One region of the Streptomyces sp. NPDC058239 genome, then DNA from elsewhere that is predicted to be linked to it. Evidence: riboswitches for the same ligand, from Rfam matches in the RefSeq annotation. Region 1 holds a riboswitch; each other region holds the start of a gene.
What was found. Region 1 has a riboswitch for cyclic di-AMP ahead of ACFVYE_RS22205 (C40 family peptidase). Riboswitches for the same ligand answer to the same signal wherever they lie in the genome.
Positions count from the first base shown of each region.

Region 2: linked by a shared signal. The riboswitch ahead of ACFVYE_RS38065 (M23 family metallopeptidase) and the one ahead of ACFVYE_RS22205 (C40 family peptidase) in region 1 are both predicted to bind cyclic di-AMP.
Region 3: linked by a shared signal. The riboswitch ahead of ACFVYE_RS10435 (transglycosylase family protein) and the one ahead of ACFVYE_RS22205 (C40 family peptidase) in region 1 are both predicted to bind cyclic di-AMP.
Region 4: linked by a shared signal. The riboswitch ahead of ACFVYE_RS13440 (transglycosylase SLT domain-containing protein) and the one ahead of ACFVYE_RS22205 (C40 family peptidase) in region 1 are both predicted to bind cyclic di-AMP.

Region 1 covers NZ_JBHVWS010000020.1:117,384-122,852, reverse strand. Annotated here, with positions in the region: gene ACFVYE_RS22225 (hypothetical protein) at 1-810, opposite strand, end outside; gene ACFVYE_RS22220 (hypothetical protein) at 1,279-1,563, shown strand; gene ACFVYE_RS22215 (ATP-dependent Clp protease proteolytic subunit) at 1,748-2,383, shown strand; gene ACFVYE_RS22210 (hypothetical protein) at 2,391-2,699, shown strand; cyclic di-AMP (ydaO/yuaA leader) riboswitch at 3,135-3,307, shown strand; gene ACFVYE_RS22205 (C40 family peptidase) at 3,311-3,784, shown strand; gene ACFVYE_RS22200 (LysE family translocator) at 3,868-4,503, opposite strand; gene ACFVYE_RS22195 (LysR family transcriptional regulator) at 4,576-5,469, shown strand, end outside.
Region 2 covers NZ_JBHVWS010000055.1:29,777-35,245, reverse strand. Annotated here, with positions in the region: gene ACFVYE_RS38080 (GNAT family N-acetyltransferase) at 1-509, opposite strand, end outside; gene ACFVYE_RS38075 (HPr family phosphocarrier protein) at 682-963, shown strand; gene ACFVYE_RS38070 (GntR family transcriptional regulator) at 1,105-1,818, opposite strand; gene ACFVYE_RS38065 (M23 family metallopeptidase) at 2,048-2,860, opposite strand; cyclic di-AMP (ydaO/yuaA leader) riboswitch at 2,874-3,040, opposite strand; gene ACFVYE_RS38060 (M16 family metallopeptidase) at 3,392-4,774, opposite strand; gene ACFVYE_RS38055 (M16 family metallopeptidase) at 4,801-5,469, opposite strand, start outside.
Region 3 covers NZ_JBHVWS010000006.1:97,994-103,462, reverse strand. Annotated here, with positions in the region: gene ACFVYE_RS10450 (nucleoside triphosphate pyrophosphohydrolase) at 1-303, shown strand, start outside; gene ACFVYE_RS10445 (cytochrome P450) at 313-1,626, shown strand; gene ACFVYE_RS10440 (transglycosylase family protein) at 1,732-2,676, shown strand; cyclic di-AMP (ydaO/yuaA leader) riboswitch at 2,976-3,147, shown strand; gene ACFVYE_RS10435 (transglycosylase family protein) at 3,151-3,906, shown strand; gene eno (phosphopyruvate hydratase) at 4,219-5,469, shown strand, end outside.
Region 4 covers NZ_JBHVWS010000009.1:63,253-68,721, forward strand. Annotated here, with positions in the region: gene ACFVYE_RS13435 (DUF2461 family protein) at 209-859, shown strand; gene ACFVYE_RS13440 (transglycosylase SLT domain-containing protein) at 996-1,730, opposite strand; cyclic di-AMP (ydaO/yuaA leader) riboswitch at 1,735-1,920, opposite strand; partial or broken gene ACFVYE_RS13445 (ATP-binding cassette domain-containing protein) at 2,631-3,245, shown strand; partial or broken gene ACFVYE_RS13450 (ATP-binding cassette domain-containing protein) at 3,366-4,107, shown strand; gene ACFVYE_RS13455 (DUF305 domain-containing protein) at 4,397-5,071, opposite strand; gene ACFVYE_RS13460 (hypothetical protein) at 5,173-5,469, opposite strand, start outside.

The DNA.
Region 1 (5,469 bases):
GGCGAAGCACTGGGTGTCCTTGCCGTTGGCGTTGTCGGTGATCGACTTGACGTTGCCAGAGGCGTCGTAGACGTAGTTGGCGTCGCTGGTGTAGCCGGTGTTGGTCTGGTCGACGGTGTGGGTGTTGGCCGGGCGGCGGGTGCCGTCCTCGTAGCGGTTGAGGATCTGGAGCTGCTTGGCACCGGTGGGGGTGCCCAGGCGGGTCTCCTCGCTCTCGCCGTACGGGGAGTAGCCGATGTTCTGGACGTAGTCGGTTATGCCGTCGGTGCCGGTGAGCATGCCGAGGGCGTTGTAACTGTTGGTCACGGTCTCGGCGGGAAGACCGGCCACCGCGGGGAGCGAGGTCGACTGAACGGTGCCGTCGATGTTGTAGGTGGTGGAGGTGGTGAACGTCTGCGGCGCCCCTGCAACAACCAGGGGGTCGCTGGCGGCAATGACGGTTTTGGTGCCCTTGGGGCGGCCGAGCGCGTCGTAGCCGGTTGCGACCCGGGAGTAGATCTTGCCGGTGGTGCCTCCGACGTAGCGGATTGAGGCGGTCGGCTGCCTCTTCACGAGGGAGTCGTAGGTGAACTTTGTCAGCTGATGGGCGTTGTCCTTCGCCCCGTCCAAGGTGCCGGTGATGCGGCCGAGCTCGTCGTAGTCGGTGATCAGGGTGCGGATGACGCCGTTGACGATGGTCTGACCGTCAAGGGCTGATCGACGTCGTTGAAAGTGGTATCGACTCGGCCCTTGTCGGGGTCGGTCGACGTAGTCTTGCGGCCGCGTAGGTCGTATCCGTAGGTCCAGACTGCCGACGGATTTCGCCGCCACGTACAAGAAGGACGGGCGCAGGGCGCAGGCCCGAGCTCGGGCGTCGCCATCGCCGCCGATATCGCCGGCATCTGGGCGGCAGCCGGCAAGCGCCTGCCGTCCTCGGACGGTCCGGGCGGGGCCGGATGTAATTGGCCATCAGCAGCGGCGCCCCGGGCGGGGCGAGATCCTGTACACCGGGTCGATCGCGGGAAGGGTGGGCGTTGGCGAGTGCGGCCGCTGCCGGACGTCGGCAGGGAAGCAGTCGCACTGCCGACGCAGCGGCGGGGCAACTCGTCGCCGTCTCGGGCTCCGTGCCTCCACCGCTATGCGGAGCCCGCGGACGCAGGCCGGACGGCTCGGCTCTGAAAGGGGCCGCAACGCGAGTGCCAGAAATCACCTCAATGGGTGACGTTACCTGCGGGGTGCGCTGCCACTTTCAGATGCCTCGGTCACTTTCAGGCGGTGGTCGACCAGGCGTGACTCATCGTGGCCCTCGGCCAGCCGCTCACGACTCGAGACCTCCGTGAGGCCCCGTACTCCCTGCAGCGGAAGCTGAAGCTGCGGAAGGTCCAGCTCTACGACGCACGTCGCTGGTGCCTCACGTTTCTTGCCGTCAACGGCGTGCCGGACGTCGTCCTCGCCGCATGGGCCGGGCATGCCAACGCCAACTTCACCAAGCGGATGTACGTCCACCCGAGCCCCGAGGACCTCCGCGCCGCCTCGGACCACCTCACTTCTCTACTCGGTTTCAGTGAAGACGAAGCAGCCTGACGAGCAAGACGTCTAGAGATTGTGAGATATCCGCCCTCAGCGAACAGCCAAAACAGCCTCTGAACTGGGGCTTTTGTGGATCACTAGGATCATGCCTCCATCACAACCTTCTGTACGTCCTGTACATTTTTTACAGATGCTTGTGCAGAGCCCCGTACAGCCCCGGAGGAAAGGCAACGCCATGTTGTTCCGCCCCGCCGCCCGTCACGTGCTGCCCGAGTTCACCGAGCGCACGACCAACGGGATCCGCACCCTCGATCCGTACTCCAAGCTGCTCGCCGAACGGATCGTCTTCCTCGGCACCCCGGTCGACGACACCGCGGCCACCGATCTGATCGCCCAGTTCATGTATCTGGAGTACGACGCCCCGGACCGGCCCGTCTCGCTCTACATCAACTCCCCCGGCGGCTCGTTCGGAGCCATGTCCGCGATCTACGACACGATGCAGTACCTCACCTGCGAGGTGGAGACCTACTGCCTCGGCCAGGCCGGTTCCTGCGCATCCGCGCTGCTCGCCGCGGGCGCTCCCGGCCGGCGGCACGCACTGCCCGGCGCCAGGGTCGTCGTGCAGCAGCCCGAACTGACCGAGCCGGTTCAGGGCCAGCCGTCCGATCTGGAGATCGAGGCACAGGAATTGGAGCGGGTCCGCAAGATGATCACCACACTGTTGGCCCGTCACACGGGCCGCAGCGCAGAGCAGATCACCACCGACATCGAGCGCGACCTCATCCTCGACGCGGCGGGCGCCAAGGCGTACGGTCTGGTGGACCACATCATGGAGAACCGGAAGTCGTCACTCCCGCCGCACAGCGCGAGGTGAACGCCCGATGCAGCCACCGGAGTTGCCGCCGCTCCCCGCACTGACGCGCGCCGAGGGGGATTTCATCGACTGCTACCTCGAAGTCCTGGACCAACTGGGCCGGATCAACCCGGCCCGCGGCAGCGACACCTACGGTGCACTGCGCGCCGCGCAGGCACTGGCCTCACGGGCGAGCGCGCTGCGGGACGCCCTCGCATTGATGCATGAGCGCGGCGAGGCGCAGATCCACGCCGCCACCTTGGCGCGGGCGCTGCGCGTGCTGGACGGGGAACGGCGGGCCGGACGTGTCACCGTACCCCCCGCTCAGGCGAGTTGATCGGCCCACTGCGTCTTGGGCCCCGGCCGGGTCCGCCCAACTCCCCCTGTCTTCACCTCCGACGGAGTTTGCTCAACCCGCTCCGACCCCGACTCCGGCGGACCTCGCTCAACTCCCCTGCGCGACACGCCCGGCAGGCAAATCGAAATTCCTAGCTCGTTCGGCGTAGGGATTCCCCCGCGCGAGCGACATCTCAACTTGCTTTTTTCGCGAGGGCAGTGAGCAGAATCCGTCATTCCACCCCTGGTACGAGACCGGTCCGAGCGACCTGCACGGTCTTCGAAATCATCAGCCACACCCAAACGGGTCATTCGTGAGGAGACTCGCATATCGTCGCTTCCCCTCGGAAATCCGGCAGTCGGTGCGTCAAGATCCCTGGGACGACAAGCCCCCGCCACCGCGGCGGGGCGGTCCGGGCGGACGCCGAGTCCTGCCGCCGTCCGGATGCCTGGTCGACAGAAGTGGATCGGCAGGAGTGGAGGACCCGAGCACAACGGGTCGACCGGAACACCCATCGACCCTTGGGGTGAAGCCGCCGAGCGCGGCCGGGCAACTTCGCCAGCCCGAACCCGACAGGTCATCCTTCACAGGCGGCTGACGAAGGGTTGCGCATGGCTGCGCAGGTTCATGTCCCGTCTCTGCTCGCCCGGGCCGGCACGGCCTCGGTTCTGACACTGGCCGCCGTCGGCGGCACGATGCTCGCCCCTGGCGCCACGACGCAAGCCCAGGCAGCGACTCTCTCGATGAAGGCACTCAACATCGCCGCGTCGAAGAAGGGATCGCCGTACGGATGGGGGGCCACCGGCCCCAACCGCTTCGACTGCTCGGGTCTGACGGTCTATTCGTTCAAGAAGGCGGGCAAGAAGCTCCCGCGCACGGCCCAGCAGCAGTACAACAAGACCCGCCATATCTCGGCCTCGCACAGGCACCGCGGCGACCTGGTCTTCTTCCATTACGGCCGCAGCATCTACCACGTGGGGATCTACGCCGGTAAGGGCAGGATCTGGCACTCGCCGAGGACCGGCGCGGTGGTCCGGCTGGAGAAGATCTGGACGAAGAGCGTCTACTACGGGCGGGTCCGCTGATGTCTGTCCGGCGGATCGGGCACGCGCCCCCGGCCGTGATCCGCCGGACAGGCCATGGTCTGCGCCGCTGACCCGCTCGATACTCAGTGCAACAGGGGACCGGACACCAGCACCAGCCCCAGACCGGTGAGCGCCAACCCGCTGCCGCCCTCGATTGCGCGGGCGGCACGCGGCCGGCGCAGCCACCGGCCCAGCCGGTCCACCAGGAGGGCCACGGCTGGGAACCAGATCAGCGCAAGCAGCACCACGATCATTGCGAGCAGCAAGGTCCTCGGGAGCGGCGGCTGCCCGTCGCGAACGAACTGCGGCAGCAGACTCAGGAAGAGCACCGGCGCCTTGGGATTCAGGGCGTTGGTGAGGAAGCCCTGCCGCAGTGCGCGTACGGTTCCCTGCCCTGCTGGTTCGCCCTCGGCCTCGCCCGCCCTGCCCGTGGTGCGCCGCCGCGCCGCGTACAGGGCGCTGATGCCGAGGTAGAGGACGTAGGCCCCGCCGAGCAGCTGAACGGTGCGGAACAGTACGGGCAGCGTCACCAGCACAGCGGCAAGCCCGGCGACGGCCAGCGCGGTGTGCACGAGGAGTCCGCCGGCAACACCCAGCGCGGTCGCCACCCCCGCTGACCGGGAGGCGAGCGCGTTGCGTACGACGACGGTGAAGTCCGCGCCCGGCAGCGCGACCATTCCGGCGGCGACCCCGATGAAGGCGATCAATTGTGCGTCCATGGGTCCACCCTGGCCCGGCGGAGCCTTTAGCGTGTACTTGCAATATTCTGGGTCTGCCAAAAGGAACGCTTAATGTACGACCCGACACGACTCGCGGCGCTGGTGGCGGTCGCGGAGGCCGGATCGATCACCCGGGCCGCCGCCCGGCTCGGCTACACCGCGCCCGCGCTCTCCCAGCAGATCGCCAAGCTGGAGCGGGAGGCGGGCGCCGCACTGCTGGTGCGCCACCACCGAGGGGCCCGCCTCACGGCCGCCGGTGAGCTGCTGGTCGGACGCGCACGGCGGATCCTCGACGAGATGGACCTGGCCCGTCACGAACTGGCCCGTCTCTCCGGACTCTCCGGCGGACGTCTCCGGGTAGGCACATTCACCACCGCGGGCATCCATCTGTTGCCGCCGGTGTTGAGCGCCTTCCGTCGCGCCCACCCGGATGTGGAACTGGCGGTCACCGAGTACGAGCCGCCGGACGGGGTCGCGGCGGTGGCCGCGGGCGAGGTCGATCTCGCGCTGACCCATGTGTACGAGCCCGCTGCCGCAGCGGCCTGGCCCTCCGGGGTGTTCGCCGAACCGCTGCTGGTCGAGGAACTGGTCCTGATCACGGCGGTCGGGCAGATGTTGTCCGAAGGCACCGGGAGACTGCCGGTGACGGAACTTGCCGGGAGGCCGCTGATCAGCAGCGCGCCGACGCATCCACCGCGCCGCGGGGTGGAGCAGGCGTTGGCCGAAGCAGGGGCGACACCCGCCGTGGTCTGCGAGTCGCCCGGCTATGCGCTGGTGTGTGCGCTGGTCAGCGCGGGCATCGGAATGGCGGTCGTACCGGAGATGGTTGCCGCGATGTCGTCGACGCCGTTGTCCGTACGGCGGCTGGACCCAGCTTCGTTCCGGCGGACGATCTCGATGGTGCACCGCGGCGACCGGGCGAGCGCCGCGGCGGCGACACTCCAGGCGCTGTTGCGCAGTGGGTTC
Region 2 (5,469 bases), on a different contig from region 1:
TACCCGGCGTCTCGGAACACCTTGATCATCTTGTTGTTCGCGGGCAGCACCTCGGCAGCGAAGCGGCGGATGCCGCGCTCGCGGGCGACGGCCGCGATGTGTTCGAGGAGCGCCGATGCCACGCCCCGGCCCTGATGCGCGTCCTGGACGAGGAAGGCGACCTCGGCCTCGTCGGCGGGCGCGGAAGCGGGCCTGCCCCGCTCATCGATCCGGTCGTAGCGGACGGTCGCGATGAACTCGCCACCGACCGTGACCGCGAGCCCCACCCGGTCGACGTAGTCGTGATGGGTGAAGCGGTGCACGTCCCTGTCGGACAGACGCGGGTACGGGGCGAAGAACCGGTAGTACTTCGACTCGTCGGAGACCTGCTCGTAGAAGCTGACCAGCCGTTCGGCGTCGTCCGTGGTGATGGGCCTGATCCGGGCGGTTCCGCCGTCGCGGAGGACCACGTCCGCTTCCCAGTGGTCGGGGTACGCGTGATGCGGACTCTGCTCCGGCGAGGGCTGCATGCGCAAAGACTACGGCTCCGTCAGCGGTCGCGTAGGTCTTGGGGCCGGGGCAGTCTGAGGGGGCCGATCGGCGGTGGAGCACGGGTTGTGGGCGTGCCGCAGGTCGGCCGGAGCATCGCGCACCACATGAGAGACTGGTCTAGACAACCATTGATTCGTGAAGGGCAGAACCATGGCTGAGCGCCGCGTCAACGTCGGTTGGGCCGAGGGCCTGCACGCCCGCCCCGCTTCCATCTTCGTCCGTGCCGCTACGGCTTCCGGCGTCCCCGTGACGATCTCCAAGGCCGACGGCAACCCGGTGAACGCCGCCTCCATGCTCGCGGTGCTCGGTCTCGGCGCGCACGGCGGCGAGGAGATCGTGCTCGCGTCCGAGGCCGACGACTCCGAAGCCGCCCTGGACCGCCTGGCAAAGCTGGTCGCCGAGGGGCTCGACGAGCTCCCGGAGACCGTCTGAGCCATTTTCTGCAAGAGAGCCGCGGCACCCTTATTGAGGGCCGCGGCTTTTTCGCTTTCGCGACCCGGACGACCGGAGCAAATTCAGACAGCCCAAAGAAAGCCCTCGAAAAATTACGACTCTTTGTATACGGCGTAATCGTTAATTCCGAACACCCGTGGTGTTTACGGAATGTTGCGAAGTCCTCACCCGGTCGGCGCGCGAGGCGTCGGACCGGCGGCCCGGCCGGTCGGCGCGGCGCAGCCGGTGCGCGGCCGCGGCCCGTTCGGCGTGCTGAGTGGCCAGCGCCCTGGCCCGTTCCGCGTCACGCCGCGCCACCGCGTCCACAATGGCCCCGTGCTCGGCCCAGGAGTCCACCGGGCGGGCGGGCTGCTCGACCGTGTACATCCAGGCGATCTTGTGCCGGAGCTGGGTGAGCAGCGCGATCAGGCCGGGACTGCCGCAGGCCTGCGCCAACGTCTCGTGGAACCAGCCGCCCAGTGAGCGCAGGTCCTCCCCCTCGCCCCGCCGGGCCCGCTCCTGGCCGAGCCTGACCAGACCGCGCAATACCTTGAGATGCGCCTCGGTGCGGCGCTGCGCGGCGCGCGCGGCACCCAGCGGCTCCAGCAGCATCCGGACCTCCAGGAGGTCGGCGGCCTCCTCCTCGGTGGGCTCGGCGACACAGGCGCCCGCGTGCCGGCGGGTGACCACGAAGCCCTCGGACTCCAGGGTGCGCAGCGCTTCCCGTACCGGAACACGGGAGACTCCGTAACGGCGCGCCAGCAACTCCTCGGTGAGCCGGCTGCCGCGTTCGAAGACGCCGGAGACGATGTCGTCACGGATTGCCGTGCATACCGAATGCGCCGGAATGCGCATGTTCGAACCTCCGCCTTAATCCCCGCGAAACGCGGCCGACCGACGCCTGTTCTGAGACTCTATTGCAATGCAGCCGCATTTCCGATGCCGGGTGGAAATTCATGAATATCTTTTGGCCACAGGACGGGTTCGGGAAGCAGGTACTGCGGGCGGGCGCGGAGGCCGGGCACGGCGAAGGCCCCGGCGTGCCGCCGGGGCCTTCGAAGGGTTGCTGCGGGTGGAGCGTCGGTCAGACGCTGACGCCGTGGGCGCGCAGGTACGCGACGGGGTCCATGTCGGAGCCGTACGACGGCGTGGTCCGGGCCTCGAAGTGGAGGTGCGGACCGGTCGAGTTGCCGGTCGAGCCGGAAAGGCCGATCTGCTGGCCCGCGCCGACGCTCTGGCCGACGGAGACACCGATCGAGGAGAGGTGGCCGTACTGCGTGTACGTGCCGTCCGTCATCCGGAGCACGATGTTGTTGCCGTACGCGCCTCCCCAGCCGGCCTCGACGACCGTACCGGCGCCGACGGCGACGACGGAGCTGCCGGACGCGGCGTGGAAGTCGATGCCCGAGTGGCTGCCGGAGGACCAGAGCGAGCCGCTGGACTTGTAGCCGGTGGTGACGTACGAACCGGCGACCGGGAGCTGGAAGTACCCCAGGCGGGTGCGCTCGGCGGACCGGGCGGCGCGGGCCTTCTCGGCACGCGCCTCGGCCGCACGCTTCGCGTCGGCCTTGGCCTTCGCCTCGGCCTTCTTCTTGGCTTCGGCCTTCTTCTTGGCCTCGGCCTTCCGCTGGGCCTCCGCCTTCGCCTTCGCCGCGACATCGGCCTGGTGCTTCTGCGCGTCGGCCTGGGCATCGATCTGGTCGGCGAGGGCGCCCTCGATGGCGATGACCTGGTTCAGACCGGTCTCGCTGACGGAGGAGTGCGCGGCGAGGGCCGGAGAGGCCATGCCGCCTATGACGCCGGTGGTGGCCAGAGCGGCGACGCCGGCGATCTTCGCGCTGCTGCGCGTCAGTCGGCTCGGGGCACGATGCTTCCCGGTGGCACGGGTGAACGCCATGAAGTGGCTGATCCTTTCCTTCCTTCTCGCCTACCGGGTTAGCTGACGGGTTCGGAGCAGGAAGGTCTCCTACGGACGCCCCGGCCTCATCCGGGCTCAGGCATCCGATTCACCCCAGGGACTGCATGGGTCCCCGGCTCCCCAGGCTCGCGCCTGACGGGGACTCGGCGATGACTGCCCGGTATGTCGCGGTTGCGGCATACGAGTGACGGGCAGCCCAGCCGACGCTAAGCGGGGTCACTTGCATTCACCAAACGGACAGGCCGTTTTGTAGCGCATCCCACAGGGCAGACAGGCAACCTCCCCATCAAAACGGACAAAAAGGAAGACTCCGGCGAGATTTTGCTCACAGGAGTCTTCCTTCTGTCCCGATATGCAGTCATATGGTGGGTCGGTAGGCCGCCCGTTGCCTTCGGTGCTCGGTCGTACGTGAAGGTCGACCGGTGGACTGTCACACGCAACGGGCCGGCCGGGCGGGGGTCGCCCGCCTCGGCCCGGCCGGTCGTCCGGTGTCCACGACGGGTACGCCCGTCAGCCGGCGACCACCGACACCTCTCCGATGCCCAGGGCCCGGACCGGCTCCTCGATCTGTGATGCGTCACCGACGAGGATCGTGACCAGCCTGTCGTCCGGGAAGGCGTTGACCACCGCAGCAGTCGCCTCGACCGTGCCGGTCTCCGCGAGCCGGGCGTACAACTGTGCCTGGTAGTCGTCCGGCAGGTGCTGCTCGACCTGGTCTGCGAGGGTGCCCGCAACCGAGGCCGCCGTCTCGAACTTCAGCGGCGCGACACCCACGAGGTTCTGCACGGCCGTCTCACGCTCTTCATCCGTCAGCCCCTCGGCCGCCAGAGTCCGCAGGACCGTCCACAGGTCCTTCAGCGCCGGTCCCGTGGACTCCGTGTCCACCGATCCGCTGATGGCGAGCATCGCGGCACCGGTCGCCCCCGAGGCCGAATCCGGGGCCGACGACCGCAGCACCTGGGCGAAGGCCCGTACGCCGTAGGTGTAGCCCTTCTCCTCGCGCAGCACACGGTCCAGCCGGGAGGTGAGCGTGCCGCCCAGGCAGTACGTGCCCAGCACCTGGGCCGGCCACACGCTGTCGTGCCGGTCGGCGCCGATCCGGCCGATCAGCAGCTGCGTCTGCACCGCGCCCGGACGGTCGACGATCACCACTCGGCCGGTGTCGTCGGCGGTGATCGGCGGGGCGGGACGAGGCTCCGCGGTGTCTCCCGACCAGTCGCCGAGGGTGTCGGCGAGCAGGGCGTCCAGGTCGATGCCGGTGAGGTCACCGACGACCACGGCGGTCGCCGTGGACGGCCGGACGTGGGCGTCGAAGAAGGCGCGCACGGCCGCCGAGTCGATCCGCTCCACCGTCTCCTCGGTGCCCTGGCGCGGGCGCGACATCCGCGCTGCGGCCGGGAAGAGCTCCTTGGAGAGCTGCTTGGCGGCGCGCCGGGCCGGGTTGGCCTGCTCGTGCGGGATCTCATCGAGCCGGTTGCGTACCAGCCGTTCGATCTCGCTGTCGGCGAAGGCGGGCGCCCGCAGCGCCTCGGCGACCAGCGCGAGCGCCTTGGCCAGCCGCGAGGCCGGGACCTCCAGAGAGACCCGGACACCGGGGTGGTCGGCGTGCGCGTCGAGGGTGGCGCCGCAGCGCTCCAGCTCCGCGGCGAACTCCTCGGCGGTGTGCTTGTCGGTGCCCTCGGACAGCGCCCGCGACATGATCGTGGCCACGCCGTCGAGGCCCTCGGGCTCGGCGTCCAGCGGGGCGTCGAGGAAGATCTCGACTGCCACGACCTGCTGGCCGGGGCGGTGGCAGCGCAGCACCGTGAGGCCGTTGGGCAGGGCGCCGCGCTCCGGCGCAGGGAAGGCCCAGGGGCGGGCGAGGCCGGGGGCCGGCTGCGGGTGGTACTGCATCGAAACTCCAGTCGCGGCAGCGTCGGTCACTTGTCCGCTCCTTCGTGCGCGTCGGTGTCGTCGGCGCCGTCGGCGCCGGTCTCGGTGTCCGCTGCTTCTGCGGGCTCGGCCGATTCGACCGGCTCGTAGACCAGCACCGCCCGGTTGTCGGGGCGCAGCTGGGCCTCGGCGACCGCCTGGACCTCTGCCGCGGTGACATCGAGTACCCGCTGTACGGCGGTCAGGGCGAGCTGCGGGTCGCCGAACAGCACGGCGAACCGGCAGAGTTCGTCGGCGCGGCCCGCGACCGTACCGAGCCGGTCCAACCACTCGCGCTCCAACTGGGCCTGCGCACGTTCCATTTCCTCGGGCGTGGGGCCCTCGGCGGCGAACCGGGCAAGCTCCTCGTCGACCGCTGCCTCGATCTGCGGCACCTCTACGCCGCCGGACGTCTTGACGTCCAGCCAGCCGAGCGAGGGCGCACCGGCCAGCCGCAGCAGCCCGAAGCCGGCCGCCACGGCCGTGCGGTCACGGCGGACCAGGCGGTTGTGCAGCCGCGACGACTCGCCGCCGCCGAGCACGGTCAGCGCGAGGTCGGCCGCGTCACATTCACGGGTGCCGTCGTGCGGCAGCCGGTAGGCGGCCATCAGCGCCCGCGCCGGAACCTCCTCGTGCACCTCTTCGCGCAGCTGCTCGCCGATGGTCTCGGGGAGCGT
Region 3 (5,469 bases), on a different contig from region 1:
GCCGAGACCCCGGAGGACGTTCACGCCCACTGGCTGCGGACCAAGGCCATCGAGAAGCAGCGGGACTCGGTCACCGACGGAGTCCCGCTCGGCCAGCCCGGGCTGGCGCTCGCGGCGAAACTGGCCGGCCGGGTCCGTACCGCAGGACTCGATGTGCCGCTCCCCACGGGCGACGGCATCGGTTACGAGCTCCTCGCCCTCGCCGTACGCGCCGAACGGGACGGCGTCGACCCCGAAGCCGCACTGCGGGCCGCGGGCCGCGCCTACCGGGACGCCATCCGGGCGGCGGAGGGCAACGGATAACGTCGGGGGGTGAACCACAGCCCCGCCGACCGCCCAGCCGATCACCCCGCCGCCTGCCCCGCCGGCGCCCCCGAACTCTTCACCTGGGAGTTCGCCACCGACCCGTACCCGGCCTACGCCTGGTTGCGCGAGCACAGTCCCGTGCACCGGACCGCGCTGCCCAGCGGTGTCGAGGCCTGGCTCGTGACCCGGTACGCCGACGCCCGGCAGGCGCTCGCCGACACCCGGCTCTCCAAGAACCCGGCGCACCACGCCGAGCCGGCGCACGCGAAGGGCAAGACGGGCATCCCGGGCGAGCGCAAGGCGGAGCTGATGACGCATCTGCTGAACATCGACCCGCCCGATCACACCCGGCTGCGCCGCCTCGTCTCCAAGGCGTTCACCCCGCGCCGGGTCGCCGAGTTCGCGCCGCGGGTGCAGGAACTGACGGACCACCTCATCGACCGCTTCATCGCGGAGGGGAAGGCGGACCTCATCCACGACTTCGCGTTCCCGCTGCCCATCTACGCGATCTGCGATCTGCTCGGCGTCCCGCGCGAGGACCAGGACGACTTCCGGGACTGGGCGGGCATGATGATCCGCCACGGCGGCGGCCCGCGCGGCGGGGTGGCCAGGTCGGTGAAGAAGATGCGCGGCTATCTCGCCGAACTGATCCACCGCAAGCGGGAGAACCCGGGGGACGACCTGATCTCGGGGCTGATCCGGGCCAGCGACCACGGCGAGCACCTCACCGAGAACGAGGCCGCGGCCATGGCCTTCATCCTGCTCTTCGCCGGCTTCGAGACGACGGTCAACCTCATCGGCAACGGGGTGTACGCCCTGCTGCGCAACCCCGCGCAGCGCGAGCGGCTGCAGCACTCCCTCGACGCGCAGGAGAGCGATCTGCTGGAGACCGGGATCGAGGAACTGCTGCGGTACGACGGCCCGGTGGAGCTGGCGACCTGGCGGTTCGCCACCGAGCCGCTGACGCTCGGCGGGCAGGACATCGCGGCCGGCGACCCCGTACTCGTCGTACTCGCCGCAGCCGACCGCGACCCGGAGCGCTTCGAGGACCCCGACACGCTCGACCTCGCACGGCGTGACAATCAGCACCTCGGATACGGGCACGGCATCCACTACTGCCTGGGAGCACCGCTCGCCCGACTGGAGGGACAGACCGCGCTCGCGACGCTCATGAGGCGCCTTCCGGATCTGCGGCTTGCGGTGGAACCTACCGATTTGCGGTGGCGTGGTGGGCTCATCATGCGTGGACTGCGCACTCTGCCTGTGGAGTTCGCGCCGGGGTCCGCCCCGACGCAAAGTGACACTTCGTCAACTCTGTGACTTTCACGTGATCTGCGCTGCATCGACTTGTGACACACGTTCGAGTCCCGCTAGGTTCACCGTTCGACTCACCAGTCACTCGTCAGTCACACGGAAGGCAACCCCATGGGCTCCGCGAACGGCAGACACCGTCGCCCTCGTCAGGCACCCGCCATCGTCGTCGCCGCGGGCGTGACCGGATCGGCCATCGCCATCCCGCTGCTCGGCGCGGCCGGTGCGCACGCGGCCGAGGCCACGACCTGGGACCGGGTGGCGGAGTGCGAGAGCGGCGGCATGTGGAGCGCCGACCTCGGCAACGGCTTCTACGGCGGGCTGCAGTTCTCGCAGGAGACCTGGAAGTCGTACGGCGGCGAGGCGTACGCCCCGCGTGCCGACCTCGCCAGCCGCGCGCAGCAGATAGCCGTGGCCCAGAAGGTCCTGGACGACAAGGGCCCGCAGGCGTGGCCCAGCTGTGCGGTCATCTCCGGCCTCGCGGTGGACGGGACGCTGCCGGGTGTCGACCCGGGGTCCGCGCCCTCCTCCGAGCCGACGCAGAGCGCGGAGGAGGCTGACGGTGCGTCGGCGGCCCCGTCCGATGACGCCACGCCGTCGGACAGCGCCTCGGACGCTACGGGCGGCTCGAAGGGTTCGAAGAGCGCCGACAAGTCGGCCGGCAAGGCCAAGACGTCCGCGAAGCCTTCCGCCACCGCGTCGGCCACTCCGTCCACCAAGATGCCCGATTCATCCGGCTCATCCGATTCATCCGATGGTGTCGGTGGCAAGCACCGTGGCGCACCGGCTCCCGAAGCGAGTCAGGACGCGAACGGCGCCGACCGCGAGTCGGGCCGCCATGCCTCCCGCGGTGACGCCGACGCGCGCGACGCGGGCGCTTCGGCCGCCGACGGTACGTACACCGTGCACCCCGGCGACAACCTCTGGGCGATTGCTGACGCACAGAAGGTTGCCGGTGGCTGGCCCGCGCTCTATGAGGCCAACAAGGATGCCGTCGGCTCCGATCCGGACCTCATCCTCCCTGGCCAGAGCCTCGATCTCGATGTGAAGGCCGAGTGAGGACAGTCTGAAAATCGGTTAAAAGAGCCTCGAAAACTGGGGTAGTTCAGGGACCTATGTCCGCTTATGTGTAAGTGAGACATGGGTCTCTTTGCGTCAACTGGCGTGTCGCGCCTGGGGAACCCTTCCGCACCGCCCCCACCTGCGAAAACGACGGTTCCTCAGATGCAAGTAGGGGAAGATTGTCCGATGTGTCCGTCTTTGAATGTGAGGGTTGCGTATGTTTACGGTCGGAACCGCTCGCACCGCGGGCCCCGTCGACCGTCACGCCGAATCCTGCCGTCGGTCGAAGGGAACAGACGCGTAAAGCGCCGTAGGCAGGAGCGGGGGACCCAGGTAAGCGCCGGGCCCGATCGTCGAGAGACGCATCAGGACCGGCTTGGGGTGAAGTCGCGTGCTAGGACGTGCGACCGGGCAACTCACTTGGCCCGAACCCGACAGCTCACCTCGTAGGCGTCGGTGAGGAGAAGTTCCATGCTGTTTTCCAGCAAGGGCAAGCACCGCCGCCCGTCCAAGGCCGTCCGTATCGCCACGCTCGCCGGTGTCGCCGGTACCGCTGTCGCCGTACCGCTGATGGGCGCGACCGGCGCCTCCGCCGCCTCCGTCGCCACCTGGGACGCCGTCGCCCAGTGCGAGTCCGGTGGCAACTGGTCCATCAACACCGGCAACGGCTACTACGGCGGTCTGCAGTTCTCGCAGTCCAGCTGGGCGGCCGCCGGTGGTACGCAGTACGCCCCCCGTGCCGACCTGGCCACCAAGGCTCAGCAGATCACCGTCGCCGAGAAGCTCCTCGACATGCAGGGGCCGGGTGCCTGGGGCTGCGCCGGTGCCGGCAACCTGACCAATGACGGTGTCGACCCGGGCGTCGACGCCGGCTCCTCCTCGAACTCCACCTCCAGCTCCAACGCCACCGAGCAGAAGAGCACCCCGGCCGCGCCGAAGCAGGCCCAGCCGGAGAAGGCCGAGCGCACCGAGGCCCCGGCCGCCTCCCGCTCGGACCGCTCCGCCGCCCCGCAGGCCGAGTCGAAGAAGACCGTCACCACCCCGACCGGCGAGAAGGTCAAGAGGGGCGACGGCGAGTACAAGGTCGCCGCCGGCGACTCCCTGAGCGAGATCGCCGCCGACCACAAGGTCAAGGGCGGCTGGCAGCAGCTGTTCGAGCTGAACAAGGACATCGTCAAGGACGCCGACCTGATCTACCCGGGTCAGCAGCTCCACCTGACGAAGTAGTCCGGGCTCTCCCCCTGAGCACCCCGGCCCGGCGCGCAATCCCCCGTATGCGCCGGGCCGGGGTTTCCGCGTGACGCGTCACCTCTGTGTCGTCTGTCGAACAGGGACGCCGACTATGGGTGATCGTTCAACTGTTGTAGTTACTGACCAGTAAAATTCTGACCGTTTGTCAGGCAATGTGCGTTCTTGGGTCCTTTTTCGTCCCAGGGGGCGGGCGGTCGTCCGGCTGAGCGGGCCGGGCCGGTTAGGCTCTTGTCGCAAGGCCAAAGTGACCCTGCACAATCAGTGTCATATCCCAGAAGGAGATGCCTCGTGCCGTCCATCGACGTCGTCGTAGCCCGGGAAATCCTCGACTCCCGGGGGAACCCCACGGTCGAGGTCGAGGTTGGCCTCGACGACGGCAGCACGGGTCGTGCTGCTGTGCCGTCCGGCGCCTCCACCGGTGCGTTCGAGGCCATTGAGCTTCGCGACGGTGACCCCAACCGTTACCAGGGCAAGGGCGTCGAGAAGGCCGTCCTCGCCGTGATCGAGCAGATCGGCCCGGAGCTCGTCGGCTACGACGCGACCGAGCAGCGGCTGATCGACCAGGCGATGTTCGACCTGGACGCCACCGAGAACAAGGGTTCGCTCGGCGCCAACGCCATCCTCGGCGTCTCGCTGGCCGTCGCCCACGCCGCCTCCGAGGCCTCGGACCTGCCGCTGTTCCGCTACCTCGGTGGCCCGAACGCGCACCTGCTGCCCGTCCCGATGATGAACATCCTCAACGGTGGGTCGCACGCCGACTCCAACGTGGACATCCAGGAGTTCATGATCGCCCCGATCGGCGCGGAGTCCTTCTCCGAGGCCCTGCGCTGGGGCGCCGAGGTCTACCACACGCTGAAGAAGGTCCTGAAGACCAAGGGTCTTTCGACCGGTCTCGGCGACGAGGGCGGCTTCGCGCCGAACCTGGAGTCGAACCGCGCCGCCCTCGACCTCATCCTCGAGGCCATCAAGGAAGCCGGCTACGCCCCGGGCAAGGACATCGCGCTCGCGCTCGACGTCGCCGCGTCCGAGTTCTACAAGGACGGCAAGTACGAGTTCGAGGGCAAGTCCCGCTCGGCCGCCGAGATGACCGAGTACTACGAGGAGCTCGTCTCCGCGTACCCGCTGGTCTCCATCGAGGACCCGCTGTACGAGGACGACTGGGCCGGCTGGAACGTCATCACCCAGAAGCTCGGCGCCAAGGTGCAGATCGTCGGCGACGACCTGTTCGTCACCAACCCGGAGCGTCTGGCCCGCGGCATCGAGGAGGGCTCCGCCAACGCCCTGCTCGTCAAGGTCAACCAGATCGGTTCGCTGACCGAGACCCTGGACGCCGTCGAGCTGGCCCAGCGCAACGGCTTCAAGTGCATGATGTCCCACCGCTCCGGCGAGACCGAGGACGTCACCATCGCCGACCTCGCCGTCGCGGTGAACTGCGGTCAGATCAAGACCGGCGCCCCGGCCCGCTCGGACCGCGTCGCCAAGTACAACCAGCTGCTGCGCATCGAGGAGATCCTCGACGACGCCGCGGTGTACGCGGGC
Region 4 (5,469 bases), on a different contig from region 1:
TCAGCCGTTCGGCCGCGCCGAGGCGCCTGGGCTTCATCGAGGCCAGGCGCGAACGGATGGCACCCGCAGCCCCCTCGGACACCGGTACAGACGTGATCCGGCGGTTGAACCGCCCCGCCGGCCGCGTACGAGACCCAGCAGGCCACTGCTACGGCCCAGGGCCCGGTGCGCGCCCACCCTCAAGTCCCGGATCACTAGGATCTCTTGCGTGAGTAGAGCATTCAGCGGCTGGACAGAGCAAGCGTTCGAGCTGCTTCTGCAGTTGGAGGGTATGCCCTCGCAAGAAGCTCGCGAGAAGCGCAGAAAGGACCGGGAGCGTCTCGTACGGCAGCCCATGATCGCGTTGCTGAACGATGTGGCCGACGCGGACCAGGCCTACGAAGACTTCTCCGTCTGGGGGTTCCGCAAGGACCCGTGGTGGTGGCAGCACCAAGTGGCGGTGATCCGGATCGCACGCAACGTCGAGATCGGTCTCCGCTTCGACCTCGACGGGCTCCGGATCAAGGGCGGCTGGACCTACCCGGACCCTGGGCAGGTCCCGTTGTTCCGCACGGCCGTTGCCGCGCAAGGCAGTGGCCCCGAGCTGGTGCGCGCCATCGAGGCACTGGGGGCTCAGGGGTACGGGATCACCGGGGACACCATGAAGCGCATGCCGCGCGGCCATGACGCCGGTCATCCCCGTGCCGACCTGCTCCGGTACCGCTCGGTCTCCGCTGCCCGTCCCCTCGGCGGGGACTGCGCACAGCACACGTCGGCGTTGGTCGACGCCGTGCTCGAAGCGGCGGAGGAGTTGGAGCCCCTGCTCTCCTGGCTCGCGGGCCATGTGACCGTTCCTGGCACCCGCCGACGCCCCACATGACGTTGCCTTCGTATGCCGTCCACGCGGGTGGGCAGCCGAAAGGCGGTCCCTGACCGGCGGGTGCGGTCCCTTCCGAGGAGCCTGTTCGGCCCCTCGCCACCCGTCGGTCCTGAACCGCCATCGGCGCTGCTGTGCGTCAGTAGGCCCCGAACACGTTGTCGATGGAGCCGTACTTGTCGGCGGCGTAGTTGCACGCTGCGGTGATGTTGGCGACCGGGTCGTAGCTGTCCAACGGCGTACCGGGCACGTGGTAGGCACGGAACGTCGGGTCGATGATCTGCAGGAGCCCCTTGGACGGCGTGCCCTTGGCGGCGTTCGAGTCCCAGTTGTTGATGGCCAGGGGGTTGCCCGAGGACTCGCGCAGGACGTTGCGGTGGATTCCGTCGTAGCTGCCGGGGATGCCGTGTTTGGCCATGACGGCCAGCGACTCCTTGATCCAGCCGTCCAGATTGTTCGTGTACGTCGCGGGCTTCGCGGCCGGTGCGGCAGTGGCGGAAGTTTTGGACTCGGCCTGGGCGCCGATCGTCAGCTTGATGCCCGGCCGAAGCACTGCAGGATTGTCGCCGATGATCTCTCGATTGTCCTCGTACAGCTTCTGCCAGCCACCGCTGAGCGAATGCACCCGCGCGATCTTGGAAAGGGTGTCGCCCGCGGCCACGGAATAGATGATGGGCGCGGCCTTCTGTGCGGCCTTTTCCTTGACGGTCGACACCGCAGCCTTTTCGGCGGCGACGGGCTGCGCCGGCGCTGCCGAGGCGAAGCCGGCACCGATCAGCGGAAGCACGAGAGCGGCTCCGCCCGTGGTCGCGGCGATGAGACCGCGGGTCAGCGAAGTGGACTTACGACGACGGTGGTTACCCGTTGCAGACATAGCGAATTCCTCTCCGTCGCCTACGAGGTGAGCTGTCGGGTTCAGACTGGAGATGTCTGGCCGCACGCGAATGCGGCTTCACCCCGAGCCGTTCCGGATACCGGATCGGCGGCTTACCTGGGTCCCCCGTTCCTGCCATACATGAGTGGTCGGATTGTCGGACGGCGGCAGGATTCGGCGTTCCGTCCGGATTGACGGTGACCGTAGGCGAGAAACATCGAAAGGAACAAGCTCCTATTTTTGGATCACAATTCATTTACAAGATCGAATCGTGGAATTGGCAGTAATCCACCTCACACCGCGAAGCAAAATTTCCCGCCACAGAAGGGAACCGGGCAGCACGCAACGGCGTCCCGAACTCTTGACGTGACTCACGCCACAGGTTTTCCAAAAGGGACAATTCAGGCAGTACTCAAGGGTCGCAACTCTCCCCAAATGCCCCTTTGCGAACCAAGAGATCACTTCTAAGCAAATCGCCCATACTGGAACATTTGCATGCGATCCGGATACTTCTCGGGCCGATCGCACCCGCCAGGGCTCCATGCCCTCCGGCCTCCCGGCGAAGCGGCCCGCAGGCCGCTCGTCACACTCCCCCGCACGAGATCAAGGCTTTGCCTTTCGTCCAACGGGTCGTTATCGTGTCCAACGGCTCTGTTGTCTCCGATAGAGGTGGACGTTGCGCATCTGAGGTTCGCGATCATCGCGCCGTACGGCTTCAGCCGTACGCCCGTCACGCAGTGGCAGTGTTCAGTCCTGCCCGTGACCCCGCGTGGATGCGACCTCGGTGCATGAGCCGTCCCTCGATCTTTCGGGCCGCCGCACCTCCCTCTCGGTTCGGTCGCTGCGTGGTGCTCGCATACGAAGCCCCCATTCACCGCGCTTGCGACTGCGAGGATCACCATGGCAACACCCACCGCCCCCAGCGCCTCTCTCACCTGCTCCGCCCTGTCCTTCCAGTGGCCGGACGGCACGACCGTCTTCGACGAGCTCTCCCTCAGCATCGGCCGCGGCCGCACCGGTCTCGTCGGGACCAACGGCGCGGGCAAGTCGACACTGCTGCGACTGCTGGCCGGCCAACTGCGCCCGTCCCAGGGCTCGGTGACCGTCGGTGGCAGCCTCGCCCACCTCCCTCAGAACATCACCCTCGACACGACGCTGCGTGTGGACGAGGCCCTGGGCATCGCCGGACGACGCAATGCGCTGCGCGCCATCGAAGCCGGGGATGTGGACGAGAAACACTTCGAGACGATCGGCGACGACTGGGACGTCGAGGAACGAGCCCTCGCGACACTGGGGTCACTCGGACTCGGCGATGTCGAACTGGACCGCACCGTGGGCCGGATGTCCGGCGGGGAGACCGTTCTGCTGCGGCTGGCCGCACTGCTGCTGGAGCGTCCCGACGTTCTCCTCCTGGACGAACCGACCAACAACCTCGATGTGTTCGCCCGCCGCAGGCTCTACGAGGCCGTCGACTCCTGGCGCTCCGGTGTCCTCGTCGTGGTGAGCCACGACCTCGAACTGCTGGAGCGCGTGGACCGCATCGCCGAACTGCGCTCCGGATCCGTGAACTGGTACGGAGGCGGCTGGTCCGCCTACGAAGAAGCCCTGGCCACCGAACAGGAAGCCGCCGGGCGGATGTTGCGGGCCGCCGAGGCCGACGTACGCCGGCAGAAGCGCGAGCTGGAGGAGACCCATGTGAAGCTGGCGCGCCGCCAGCGGCACGGCAGGAAGATCGAGGCCGAGCGGCGGCTCCCGAAGATCCTCGCCGGCGCGCGGAAGCGGTCCGCCCAGGAGTCGGCGGGCAAGCTTCGCGGCCTCCAGGAGGACCGGCTGAGTGAGGCGCGCGAGCGCCGCGAAGAGGCCGCGGACGCGATTCGCAGCGACGCCGAGATCCGGGTGAGCCTTCCCCACACCGCCGTTCCCACCGGACGCACCGTGCTGAGCCTGCACGAACTGCGTCCCCGGTTCGGCCGGCTGCACGAGGGCAACCTCCATGTGCACGGACCCGAACGGATCGCGCTCGTCGGACGCAACGGCGCCGGCAAGACGACACTGCTGCGCACCCTCACCGGCGAGCTGGCTCCGCTGTCCGGCGAGGCCAGGACGTTCGTACCGCTGCGGTTCCTTCCCCAGCGGCTGGATGTGCTGGACGAGGAGCTGAGCGTCGCGGCGAACGTCGCCCGCATGGCTCCCGGGGTCACCGACAACCACATCCGCTCCCAGCTCGCGCGCTTCCTGTTCCAGGGGAAACGCGCGGAACAGCCGGCGGGCACCCTCTCGGGCGGGGAACGCTTCCGTGCCGCGCTCGCGGCGACGATGCTCGCCGCACCGGCCCCACAGCTGCTGATGCTGGACGAGCCGACCAACAATCTCGACATCGCCAGCGTGCGGCAGCTGACCAGTGCACTTGAGTCCTACGAGGGTGCGCTGCTGATCGCCAGCCACGACCTGCCGTTCCTCGAATCGGTCGGCATCACCCGCTGGCTGCTCCTCGCGGACGAGCTCCGGGACACCACCGCGGAGGAGGTGGGCGACCTGCTCGCGACCCCGGATACGGACTGAGCGACCGCGTGACTCCGGGAGGCCGGGCTCGTCCGGCCCCTCGGAGTTACGGGAAGGTGGTGCGGACCTTCAGCACGACGAAGGCCCGCATCCCCTGCCGGGCGTCAGAGCCTGGCGATGATCTTGTTCATCTTCTCGATCTCGGCAGTCTGGGCCGTGATCACGGCGCCGGCGAGCTTCTTCGCGCCGGCGTTGCTGCCGTTCTTCTGCTCGTCCTCGGCCATGGTGACCGCGCCCTCGTGGTGGCCGATCATGAGCTGGGCGAACTTCTTGTCGAAGTCCTTGCCCCTGGCGGCCTCGAGGTCGCTCATGTCCTTGCCGGACATCATCCCGGGCATTCCCGAACCGTCCGGGCCGTGGTCCATGCCGGGCATGTCCCCCATCGAGGACGAGGCCGAGGGCAGCGGCTTGCCCCAGGACGTCAGCCAGCCCTTCATGGTGTTGATCTCGGGGTCCTGGGCCTTCTCGATCGCGCCGGCCAGTTCCTTGATCTCGGGGTCGGCGGCGCGGCCGTCGGCCAGCTCCGCCATCTCGATGGCCTGCTGGTGGTGCGGGATCATCTGCTGCGCGAACTTCACGTCCGCGTCGTTGAAAGCACTGCCGGGGGTGGCAGGCGCGGAGGCGCCGGCGGAGCCATGGTCCATGCCGGGCATGGACGAGCCGTCGGTCCTGGATTCTTCGAAGGAGCCGCAGGCCGCCAGCGTCAGAGCGAGTGAGGCGACGATGCCGGCGGTCGCGAGCGCACGGCGGCGGGCAGGGGAAGACAGAGAAGTGGACATCACACGTTCTTTCCGGGTGGATGCGCCACGTCGGTGGCGCGCGAAAGGGGCAGGATCATCCGGCTGGTCCGGCCTGATGGCCGGCAGCCGGCGGACACCTGTCACGTCCGCGCGATGCACACCTGGAGCAGTAGATCCCTGCCGGCGAACGGCGGACCCCGCCGTGCCGGTCCGCGCACCGCCGTACGTCGCCTCCCGAGCACCCATACGGCCAGAACCACGAGGCCCAGCGCCATGAGGAGCGGCAGCAGGCGGTCGCGGGCGTGGGTCGATACGCACGACTCGCCGGTCATCCCGGGCATGGTGGCGGCCGCGTGGGCGGTGCCGTGCTCATCCGTCAGGGCTGTGTGGCCGGCACCCGTCGTCATGGACATGGCCGCGTCCGAGGGCACGGCCAT